One region of the Terrisporobacter glycolicus ATCC 14880 genome, then DNA from elsewhere that is predicted to be linked to it. Evidence: riboswitches for the same ligand, from Rfam matches in the RefSeq annotation. Region 1 holds a riboswitch; each other region holds the start of a gene.
What was found. A riboswitch is a leader RNA that binds a small molecule or an ion and turns the genes downstream of it on or off. The one in region 1 is predicted to bind cobalamin.
Positions count from the first base shown of each region.

Region 2: it holds a riboswitch for cobalamin, as region 1 does, so the genes downstream of both, TEGL_RS17130 (ABC transporter substrate-binding protein) here and TEGL_RS06945 (hypothetical protein) in region 1, are expected to answer to the same signal.
Region 3: it holds a riboswitch for cobalamin, as region 1 does, so the genes downstream of both, TEGL_RS03340 (cobyric acid synthase) here and TEGL_RS06945 (hypothetical protein) in region 1, are expected to answer to the same signal.

Region 1 is NZ_CP117523.1:1,406,846-1,411,146, reverse strand. Features, by position in the region: gene TEGL_RS06950 (leucine-rich repeat protein) at 1-1,608, opposite strand, end outside; gene TEGL_RS06945 (hypothetical protein) at 1,764-2,639, opposite strand; cobalamin riboswitch at 2,756-2,947, opposite strand; gene TEGL_RS06940 (HAMP domain-containing sensor histidine kinase) at 3,176-4,301, opposite strand, start outside.
Region 2 is NZ_CP117523.1:3,499,650-3,503,950, reverse strand. Features, by position in the region: gene TEGL_RS17140 (FecCD family ABC transporter permease) at 1-469, shown strand, start outside; gene TEGL_RS17135 (ABC transporter ATP-binding protein) at 476-1,231, shown strand; cobalamin riboswitch at 1,310-1,490, shown strand; gene TEGL_RS17130 (ABC transporter substrate-binding protein) at 1,637-2,545, shown strand; gene TEGL_RS17125 (FecCD family ABC transporter permease) at 2,535-3,557, shown strand; gene TEGL_RS17120 (ABC transporter ATP-binding protein) at 3,564-4,301, shown strand, end outside.
Region 3 is NZ_CP117523.1:646,381-650,681, reverse strand. Features, by position in the region: gene TEGL_RS03345 (cobyrinate a,c-diamide synthase) at 1-47, opposite strand, end outside; gene TEGL_RS03340 (cobyric acid synthase) at 163-1,677, opposite strand; cobalamin riboswitch at 1,782-1,943, opposite strand; gene hemL (glutamate-1-semialdehyde 2,1-aminomutase) at 2,091-3,386, opposite strand; gene hemA (glutamyl-tRNA reductase) at 3,397-4,301, opposite strand, start outside.

The DNA.
Region 1 (4,301 bases):
TTCAAACGGGAAAAAAGTTTTTGATTGTTCTTCGTTAGTTTTTTCTACTTTGAACGTTCCTTTTCTTCCTATATTTTTTTCGTATCCATAAAAAATATATTTATATTCACCTGCTGTCAGATGGTAATATCCTTTCTCAAATCCATTACCATATTTTTCTCCCCAAGATTTTTCTACAAGTTCTTTTGGTTTTACTATTTCACCATACCTATTGTATACCTCTAAAGCAAACATATTATACCAATCATGACCTTCAATTTTATATGTATATGCTTTACCAAAAGTAGCTTTTACCTTCACATGGGAAGCAGGCATTTCAAATGTATATATATAGTTAATACCATCAGATTTATCTTGATTTATTTCTCTTTCTATATCATTTCCATCTTTATCTTTTATTTCCAATGTATCCATTGCAAAATTTTCATTTGGTTTTACAGTTAGAGTAACTTTTGTATTTAATTTACCTTCTTTTACATCTACTGATATTTGTCCATTTTCTGTATCTAAAGTCTTTATTTCATATGCTTTTCCATCATCTACTGATAGATTTAATATATAAGGTTTTGACGCTTTTCTTCCATCACTTGCTTTAAATTCTAGTTTATAATTTCCTGCTTTTTCTGGTTTAAATGAATAATTTGAATCTGCGTCAACTTCTTCATTATTATTAACTGATACTGTATATGTTAATTTGTCATTTTCCTCATCCCTAAATATTTTAGACAAATCTAGTAAATAAGTTTCACCTAAATTAATGCTTGCACTATCACTTTCTTTGTTAGGCACTGGAGCTGTGTTTGGTTTGATATTTGATTTTATTTTAAATGTATACGTACTAGATTTGATACTTGCATTTGAACCAGGCCAAGACTTATCACCACATATAACTATTATAGTTTCTCCATCTGATACTTTAATTTCTTCACTTCTTTTATATCCTTCTTTTGATGTATCTACATCTTCACCTTTATATACTCTTACTTGATAGTTTTTATTAGTCGCTGTAGGTTTTACATTTATTTTATCAGTATCTTCAAGTGTTAGTGTATATTCCTTCGTTTCACTGCTAAATTTAGGCGATAAACTTCCTTTACTAAAATCAATAGTTCTTAATGATGTATCATTTTTACTATAATCTCCACCTATATCTGCTCCAAAGTTAATAGTATACATTACTCTAATTTCATCATTAGCTTTTACCTTAAATGCCCCAAATCCTTGATTAACAAACCAATCATTTTTTGTTCCCATCCATCCTGAACTAGATCCACCGTCAAATTCTTTAAGTCCATTGATTTCACTTATGTAATTATTTTCTGCACCTGTTTGTGTAGCTCCTACACTATCTAATGCCTCAACTATTGCATCCATCATAGTCATATTGTCTTCAATTTTTACCCAATCATCTACTAAAGTTCCATCCCATGCTGCTCCATCTTTTTTAGAGCACGTAGTATTTTCTACTATCACATGTACTTTTTCTGTTAATACTTCTTCGGCAAAAGATTTTATTGATGATACTGTAGATAGGGTAAATACCATAATAAATGCAAGAAAAGAACTAACAAATTTTTTAATTAATTTCTTAGTGTTTTTATTCCTCATATTACTCCCCCAAATTAAAATATTATAAATATATAAAAGGGTGCTATAAGAGCACCCCATTTATAACAAACTTTCATTTATGTAATAAATCTATACTTTCTCTTATTGTAATAATATTTTATATATTTATTAGCAAAAATGATCTAATTGTATAACTATTTATTAGGTAGCTCTGACAAGTTTTCTGGGAATTGTACTCTATAGTCTCCATATGCCCAAACAACAGTTTGTCCTGATTCCACATCAAATGTTTCCCCACCAACTTTTTCAGAAACATCTACCATTTTTTGTTCAGATGTTGCAGTTCCAGTAGAATCATACACTCTATACATCCAACCAAGTTCATTTTCCATATATGTATAGTTTTTATTATTTATAGTCACATTCTTTAAGAATTCACTTCCCCACTGTACATCATAAGTAAAACTATCAGCTACCACTGATATTGCATCCATTGCTGTTGGATAATTTATTTTAGATTTTACAGCACTTGTTGATACATTACCTGTATTAGTCTTTAAAAATTTAAAGCTACCACTTGAAGCATCATATGCTCTTACATTTACACCTGAAACATCTTGTTGTGCACTAGTTGGATTTAATACTACAGTAAAGTCCATATATCCATTTGTTTTATTTGTTGCTTCTACAACTGCCACTCCTGCATTCTTTGACTTATCAATCGTAGCATTTCCCTTAGCTGCAAATTGATTGGCTACTGATTCTGGAGCTTGTTTGCTAACACTTACGGCATCTGTACTTCCTTGTACAATATTCCAATTAATAGAATCTGCATCTGCTAAATTATTAAAAAGACTTGTTCCATACCAATTACTTGTTGCACCTTGAACCATTAAAGCTTGATCCTTTGTTCCACTTCCTTTCTCAACAGTATAATTATAATCAGTATTATAATTAGTCAAATTAGGATACTCTGTGAAAAAATCAGTTGCAAATGATGTTGCCCCCATAGATAACATTATAGCTGCCGCCATTCCTGTTGTTGCAAATTTTCTAAATCTTTGGTTCATAAAAAACATCCCCTTCTTTATTAAAAATAATATTTTTTATAATGAAGATTAATTTACATATAATTATCAAAAATCACATGCAAAATAAATCTCCGATTATGCCTTCGGAAACTTTCACCATAAGCTTATAATATGCCTGTATTCTGACTAAAGCTCAAACCTACTCTTTGCTCCTTCCCAGAGATGCTTCCAGTGGTAATAGCAAATTTCGTAACTTATTACAGCAGGGATAATCTGTGGCGGAATCTCACCGCACTTCCAAAATAAAAAATATTTTTTATTTTTCTACATATATTATATATTTACATTATTATTTTTTATTATCTATAATATTGAATGAGTTTACAAATTATTACCTTATACTTATTATACAATATATTTACTGAAACTTAAGTATAGTTATTTTCTAACCAAGTAGTACTATGATAGTAATACCTTCTACATACTTCAAAATATAGTACTTATATTTTTATATAATTAAAAACGCTAGGTATTAAAATTCATACCTAGCATCAATAAATATTTTTAATTGAAATTTAAACCTCTCTTGGAAGTATAATTTCAAATTCTGTTTTATAATTTTTTCTAGCGTCCACAATTTTTATACTTCCGCCGTGGGCTTCTACTATTTTTTTACTTATGGCAAGGCCCAGTCCTGAGCCTTTTGTTGTACGAGATTTTTCTCCCACAACAAATGGGTTAAAAATATTCTTACGTATTTCTTCGGAAATTCCATATCCATTGTCTGCAATGTTTATTTTCACTTTATCGAAATATTCTTCTATTTCAAATAATATACATAATTCTTTTTTATTATGCTTTAGTGAATTTGATATAATATTTTCAAAAACACGTTTTAGTTGAAATCTATCTAACTTACAATAAATAGGATCATCTGGTATATCCGCTTCCAGCTCTACTCCATTTATATCTAATTCTTCGTATTTTCCTGCAAGATAAACTCTACCATATTCACATAAATCTATTTTTTCAAATAAAAATTTGTAGTCTGGGTGTTCTAATTTGCTGTATTCATAAAAAGTATTAATCAATTCATCTAAGTGATCTGCTTTTTTATATATAGTCATTAGATATTGATCTTTTTCTTCTTCTGAGACTATATTATCACAAACAGCTTTCGAATATCCCTTTATAACGGTTATTGGCGTTTTTAAATCATGAGATATATCAGCAAGCATTTTTTGTTTTTCTTCTTCTAAACTTTCACGCTTTTTCTCACTATTATACAACTTCCTTGACATATCATTAAAACTACTACAAATATCACAAAATTCCTGTGGTCCATCGTAATCTAAATAATTTTCACGCTCACCGTTTTTAAACTTAACAATGGCTTCATTTAAAATATTAATAGGTCTTTTTACTTTATGATTAAGCCAGGTTATAAATATTATAATTAGAATAATATATATTAGTATAAATAATGCAAATGCGCATATACCAGTAATTAAAATCTTTTTGTATATTTCATTAGTAAGAGAAGGAGTATTGATTAAAAGCGTTAGCTTCTTATTATCTTTGTCCTTAAAAGAATATTTTCTAATATCATATCCTTTTAGATAAGTTCCTGTTAAATATTTAAACTCATTTTTAGTAAAAGATTTTCTAGTATCTCCTGTATTTGTATATATTAAATTTAAT
Region 2 (4,301 bases), 1.9 Mb from region 1:
AAAAAGTATAGCTCTTTGGCAAATGGGTAGTTTTGCAATGAGAGGATGGACTTACGTTGGATTAATATTGCCATTTTTCTTAGTTGGAATGTTAGGTGTATTTAAGTATACAAAAGAGATGGATATTCTTACATTTGGAGAAGAACAAGCCAAGGCCGTAGGTGTGGACACATATAAGGTGAAGAGAAAATTATTTGTTTACTGTGCAATATTAACAGGTGGGTCTGTAGCACTTAGTGGAACGATTGGATTTGTAGATTTAATTGCTCCTCATGTAGTAAGAAAGGCTTTTGGTTCAAATCATAAATATGTTATACCCATGTCATTTTTATTTGGAGGAGGTCTAATGGTAATAGCAGACTTAATATCCAGAACATTGTTTGCGCCAATAGAACTTCCGGTGGGAGCAGTTACAGCTTTAATAGGCGCACCATTTTTTGCCTATGTATATTTTAAAAAAGGAAGTTGATATTAAATGTTAGAAGTTAAAAATCTTTATTGTGGTTATGATGGAAAAGATATAATTAAGAATATCAGTTTTAATGTAAAAAATGGAGAAAACCTATGTATAGTTGGTCCTAATGGTTGTGGCAAAAGTACATTATTAAAATCTATAGCTAATATTATTGATTATAAAGGAAGTATAAAAATAGATAATAAAGAATCATTTATGCTTAGTAGAGTGGAATTAGCAAAAAAGGTTGGGCTTATGAGCCAAATATCTCAATTATACTTTCCCTATACTGTTTATGATACTGTATCCCTGGGAAGATACGCATATTCAAAGGGAGCTTTTTCAAAACTTTCTTATGAAGATAAACAAATAATTGTAGATAGTATGAATAAAGTAGGCGTATACGATCTTAAAGATAAGATGATTACAGAATTATCAGGAGGACAATTACAAAGAGTATTTTTAGCCAGAGTATTTGCACAAGATCCAGATATAATTTTACTAGATGAACCAACAAATCATCTTGATTTTAAAAATCAAATAGATCTTTTGGAAAACCTTAATGAATGGGTAAAAAATAACAATAAAATTGTAATAGGTGTTCTGCATGATTTAAATCTAGTACAATATTTTGCAGACAAAGTTCTTATGATTAAAGATGGGGAAGAAGTTTCTTACGGAACTCCAGAAAATGTTTTAAAAGATAAATTGCTAAATGATATTTATGGAATGGATATAAAGAATTTTATGGTGAATATTTTGCAAAAATGGGCTTAACTTAAAAAAATAAAACTATATAAAATAAAAAAAATTGAATAAATTACAGGATATGTTATAATTATAAAATGAAAAATTGAATACATGAGATTTTAAGGTTCTATTTGCAATAGATTAAAAGGGAAAGAGGTGTGATTCCTCTACAGCCCCCGTTACTGTAATGTAGACGAAACTCATTAAGCCACTGTGGTATAACCATGGGAAGGTGAGGAGTAGAATGAAGCTAAGTCAGGAGACCTGCCTAAAATCATAAAGTAGTTTCTTCGGGGTGAAGAAAATATTACATTATGAAACATTATGTTTTGATTTTTAATATAACAAAGCATTTATGTTTAAAATCTATGTATATATTTGCCTAACCTTTTGGTTAGGCTTTTTTTATGACAATTTATAGGAGGAAAAGACATGAAGAAAAAATTATTAGCAATTATAACAAGTTTTGTATTAATGCTTGCTGTAGGATGTAACAGCAACAAAGAGATAACTGTAACTGACAGAGAAGGACGTGAAGTTAAAGTACCAACTAAATTGGAAAAAATAATAACAACAGCACCATCTAATACAGAAGTTTTAGTAGGCCTTGGTATAGCAGACAAATTAGTTGCAGTAGATAAGTATTCGGAAGGAATAGAAGGATTGAATAAAGATATTCCTAAAATGGATATGAATAAACCAGATGCGGAAGCAATAATAGCGCTAGAGCCAGATATAATAATAGCATCAGGATATAACAAAATAGGTTCTGCAGAAGATCCATACAAAGCAATAGTGGAGGCTGGTATACCAGTAGTTTATATACCAAGTAGTGATAGTATAGAAGGAATATACAAAGATATAGAGTTTATAGCATCCTTAGTAAATGAAGAGAAAAAAGGTGAAGAGATAATCACTGATATGAAAGCAAAAATATCTAAGTATGAAGAGTTAGGTAAAACTATTAAAGATAAAAAGAAAGTATACTTTGAAATAGGTCCAGCACCGAATCTATTTACTTTTGGTCACAGTACATTTTTAAATGAGATGATTGAAGTAATAGGAGCAGAAAATGTGTTTAAAAATGAGAAAAGTTGGTTTGCTCCAACAGAAGAAGCAATATTAGATGCTAACCCAGATGTAATATTAACAAACGTTAATTATGTAAAAAATCCAACAAAAGAAATATCATCACGCAATGGATGGGAAAATATAAAAGCAATTAAAAATGGAGATGTTTACTATATAGATTCAAACTCATCCGCTCGTGGAAACCAAAATATAATAAAAGCTTTAGATGAAATGGCTAAGGCTATATATCCAGATGTATATGGAAAATAAAAATAGAAAGAAAATATTATTAAGTGTATTAATTGCATTTTTTATTATAAGTATGGGAGCTTCCAATGGAAGTTCCCATATTAGCATTTTAGATACTATATCAATTATATTAAATAAAATTTTTAATTTACCACTTAATGAAAGCATAACATCTCCACAAATATCTATAGTTTGGAAAATAAGATTACCAAGGGTATTATTAGCATTTATAGTTGGAGGATGTCTAGCTGTAAGTGGTGCTGTAATTCAGTCCGTATTAAAAAATGAGCTGGCATCGCCATATACATTAGGTGTATCTTCAGGAGCGTCTCTTGGTGCAGGATTAGTAATAGTTTCAGGTATATCAATACCATTTGTACAAGGATTTACTCTACCTTTAGTAGGATTTATTTCGGGCTTAGCTACTGTATTTATAGTTATAACTTTTGCATCTAAAATAGATAAAACAATGTCAAATAATACAATTATTTTAGCAGGAATGGTATTTTCTTTATTTGTAAATGCTTTGTTAACCACATTGATAGCATTTTTTACTGAGGATTTAGAAAGTATTACGCTATGGCAGATGGGTAGTTTTGCCATGAAGGGCTGGTCATATGTTGTTCTTATTACACCTTTCTTTATTATAGGAATGTTAGGAGTTCTTAGATTTACAAAGGAAATGGATATACTTACTTTTGGGGAAGAACAAGCTAAATTAGTTGGAGTTGATACACAAAAAGTGAAAACAAAGTTATTTGTGTATTGTGCTATTTTGACTGGTGGTTCAGTAGCCTTAAGTGGAATCATAGGATTTGTTGATTTAATTGCACCTCATATTGTAAGAAAAATATTTGGTTCAAATCATAAATATGTGGTTCCTATGTCATTTCTATTCGGTGGATGTTTAATGGTTGTAACGGACTTAATAGCCAGAACTGTATTTTCACCAATGGAATTACCTGTTGGGGCAGTAACAGCTTTAATAGGAGCACCATTCTTTGCTCATATATATTTTAAAAAAGCTAGGTGATATTAAATGTTAGAAGTAGAAAATCTATATACAGGATATGATAAAAAAGAAATAATTAAAAATATTAATTTTAAAGTAAAAAGAGGCGAAAATCTTTGTATTGTGGGACCAAATGGATGTGGTAAGACTACACTTCTAAAATCCATCGCCAATATTATTGAATACAAGGGTAATGTAAAAATAGATGGGAAAGAAGTAAGTGAGATTAGCAGATTGGAGTTGGCTAAAAAGATAGGTCTGATGAGTCAAATAACTCAACTATATTTTCCTTATACTGTTTATGATACTGTATCACTAGGAAGATACGCATACTCAAAAGGGGCATTTGCAAGATTATCTTCCAAAGATAGTGAAATAATAGTTGATAGTATGAAAAAAGTTGGCATATATGAATTAAAAGATAAAATGATTAATGAATTATCAGGCGGACAACTTCAAAGAGTTTTTTTAGCAAGAGTATTTGCTCAAAATCCAGATGTAATTTTACTTGATGAGCCCACTAATCACTTAGATTTTAAGCATCAGATAGAATTACTAGATAATTTAAATGATTGGTTAAAAAATAATAATAAAATAGTTGTTGGTGTATTACATGATCTAAATTTGGTTCAGTATTTTGCTGATAAAGTGCTTATACTTAAAGATGGAAAAGAAGTTGATTATGGACTACCTGAAGAAGTATTTAATGGATCTACGTTAAATAAAGTTTATGGAATAGATATAAAATATTTCATGAAAAATATT
Region 3 (4,301 bases), 760 kb from region 1:
GTTTTTCCTACTCCACTATTTGTTCCTGCAATTAATATTTTTTTCATATTACCACCTAATTCGAATTATTTTAAGCAAGGTCGTTGCCTGAAGCGGTCGCAAAGGCATCTCGTTGGCGCTATGAAGTGAAGCGCCCACGCAGTGGCTTAAGCGTAGCTAATTTTAATTCATTATTTCATATATTTTTTTCATATCTAAATGTTCTCTTAAAAAATCTGCTAATTTATCATATTCTTGATTTTTAAACTCATCAAATGACTCAACTTTACTTTCAACAGGCTCTAAGTTTTTCATTTTCCTTATGTTATTTAAAATAGTTCTTGTAAAATCTATATCATCAAATATTCCATGTAGATAAGTTCCAAAAACATTACACTGATTATTTACGCTACCAACCTCATAGCTTACAATCTCGCCAAGTTTTTCTGTTACAGTGGCAAAATTATCACTATTTTCTCTTCTTCTTGTCATTCCCATATGAATTTCATATCCATTGACTTCTTTTTTATTTAAATTTGCAAGGTATCCATATAAATTATCTCCTAATATAGCTTTAACTTGAGTTGTAGTTTTTTCTAGTTCGAAAGTCGTCTCTACATCTAAAAGACCTATACCTTCCACTTCTTCCAGATCATTTTCCACATGATATGGGTCTTTTAGCACTTTTCCTAACATCTGATACCCACCACAAATACCCAGTACAAGTTTTCCTCTTTTGTGAAGCTCTTTAATTTGATTCTCTAAGCCATTTTCTCTCAAGAATATTAAGTCATCTATTGTTGACTTGGTTCCTGGAATAATTACCATATCAGGATTTCCAAGAGATTCTCCATAATCAACATACCTAAGACTCACATCTTCTTGTGTTTCAAATATATTAAAATCTGTAAAGTTAGACATATGAGGTGTTCTTATCACTTCTATATGAATATCTCCTTTGTCTACTTTTTTCTTAAATCTAGTAGTTACACTGTCTTCCTCTTCGATTTTTATGTCAGTATATGGTATAACTCCAAGAACGGGAACTTTTATAATATCTTCAAGCATTTTTACACCAGATTCTAAAAGTTCTTTTCTACCTCTGAATTTATTAATTATTACACCTTTAACTCGTTCTCTGTCTTTTTCAGGAAGTAACATTATTGTACCTACTATTGATGCAAATACTCCACCTCTGTCTATATCACCAATTAATATAACTGGTGCATCTGCAATTTGTGCCATTCCCATATTTGATATATCTCTATCCATTAAGTTTATTTCAGCACAGCTACCTGCACCCTCCATTACAACTATGTCAAATTTTCCCTCGAATTCTTTAAATATGTCATCTAATATTTTCTCTAGCTCTAATTTATACTCATAATATTCTTTCGAGGACATATCTCCTACTACTTTTCCTCTTACTATAACTTGACTTTTGTTATTTCCATTTGGTTTTAATAATATGGGATTCATATCTGCAATAGGATCTATTCCACAAGCTTCAGCTTGAGAAACTTGAGCTCTTCCCATTTCCAAACCTTCTTTTGTTATAAAAGAATTAAGAGCCATATTTTGAGATTTAAAAGGTATTACTTTATAATTATCTTGTTTGAAAATTCTACATAGTCCCGTAGTTATTATGCTTTTTCCCACATTTGATGCAGTTCCTTGAAGCATTATTTTTTTTCCCATAGCATTAATCCTTTCCATTTTATATAAAATACCAAAAAATCCCAGCTCTAATGGCTAGGATTTTACTATGTAACATAAAATCAAATCTTCACCCCGAGATTTTCTATATATAATTAGTTTTGGCAGGTATCCTGGCTTAACATCATTTTACTCCCATACCTTCCCATCAATTTGACAGTGGTAATTATGGTTTCATCCGTTTTACAGTAGCGGGGGCTGCAAAGGCTTTTACCTTTTTCCCTAAAACCTAAACTAATTTTATTAAATTTTACAATTCTCTTCTTATTTCATAAAAAAATTTATATATTTTAATTATAGTTATTTTTACTATTGTGCAAAACATATTAATATTTTTTATATATATAAATATTATTAAATAGTTATTTTTTTGTTATTTTTGTTAAAATTTTAATTTATAAATTGTGAATTGCTCTCAAAGATTCATAATTACACTTTATTGTATATTCAATATCTTCATTGCTATGAGCATAAGATAAAAACATAGCCTCAAATTGACTAGGACCTATTAATACTCCCCTATCTAACATTTCCTTAAAGTACTTATTATATTTTTCTATGTTGCTTTCTATTGCATCATCGTAATTTTCTACTGAACCTTCTTTAAAGAATAAACAAACTAAAGAGCCAGCTCTATTAACTGTATAATTAAGATTTAATTTTTTTAAATTATCCTTTATTCCTTGCTCTAGCTTATCTGCCTTTTCATTTAATTCTTCATAAATTCGCGGATTATCTCTTAATACTTCTAAATTTCTTTTTCCTAAGTACATGGCAAGAGGATTCCCTGATAAAGTTCCAGCTTGATAAACAGGTCCTATTGGCGATACAACTTCCATTATTTCCTTTTTACCACCATAAGCTCCTACAGGCATTCCCGCACCTATGATTTTACCAAAACAAACCATGTCAGGTTTTACTCCAAAATATTCTAATGAACTGTTGTAAGATAATCTAAATCCAGTTATAACTTCATCGAAAATTAAAACAGTTTTATATTCATCACATATTTCTCTTAAAAATTCTATAAATTCTTGCTTTCCTGGTACAATACCCATATTTCCACCAATAGTTTCTACTATTATGGCTGCTATATCTTCCCCATTTTCTTCAAATACTCTTTTCACATCTTCTATATCATTGTATTTACATACTAAAGTATTTTTAACTATATCTTCTGGAACCCCAGGACTTGTTGGAACTCCAAAGGTTATTGTTCCTGATCCCGATTTTACTAGTAGACCATCCGAATGACCATGATAACATCCTTCAAATTTTACTATTTTATTTCTTTTAGTAAATCCTCTAGCAACTCTTAATGCACTCATAGTTGCTTCTGTTCCTGAGTTAACCATGCGAACTTGATCTATTGCTGGATAAGCGTCAACTATTAATTTTGCCATTTCAACTTCAATCTCAGTTGCTAAACCAAAACTTGTTCCACTAGCAATCATTTCACCTATACCTTTAGATATCTCTTCGTTACTATGACCTAACATTAATGGCCCCCAAGAACAAATATAATCTATGTATTCATTATCATCCACATCTGTAATTTTACTTCCATGTGCTTTCTTTGCAAATATTGGACTTATCCCAACAGAATTAAAGGACCTTACAGGACTATTTACTCCTCCTGGTATGTATTTTACAGCTTCTTTATATAACTCTTCAGATTTAGTATGTTTCATATGTTTCCTCCTAAGTAGCAAATAATTCTTCTATTGTCTTTATATATTCTTCTCTTTTGCCTTTGTTTTTTGCTTGTTTTAAATTAATAATAGGCTCTCTAATTAGTCTTTTTAATGCTGAAGTTAACATTTTATCAATTATTTTTTGCTCTCTTTGATTTAAATCAATTTTCCTAAAAATATAGTCTAGAGTATCCTCTTTTATTTCAAAACATTTGTTATTGAGAGATTGAATAGTTGGATCTATATTGGAAACATCTACCCATACAATAAACTCTTTTATTTTTTCATTGATTATTTCATAAGCTTTTTTTGATAAACTAATTCTCATATTATCATTTTTATGCTGTATCTCTTTTAAATCATCAATACAATAAACTTTGGCATGTTTTAATTCATTAATTTTAAAATCAATATCTCTAGGCAACGCTAAATCCATAAAATAAATATGATTATTTATAATAGGCATATCTTCATATTTAATAACTAAATGTGGTGCTGACGTTGCACTTATCACTATATCTATTTTATTCTCTCGTAAAATATTGTATCTATCTTTGTATTGCACATATTCTATATTACTATATTTATTTTGTATTTCTTTAAATTTATCTACACTTCTATTGGCAATATAGATGGTACCCACCGTTTCTTCTTCTAGGTGCTTTATTGTTAATAGGTTCATTTTGCCTAAACCTATTATTAATATATTCTTATCCTTTAAGCTACCTATTTTTTCTTTTAAAAGTTTTATACCTATATAACTTATGGATAAAGGCTGCTCAGAAATTTTAGTTATAGTTTTAACTTCTTTTGCTGTTGTAATAGCTTCTCTAAATAGTTTATTTAAAAATTTTTTAGTAGCTCCTAATTTCATGGCGAACTCATGTGAACCCTTTACTTGACCTAAAATTT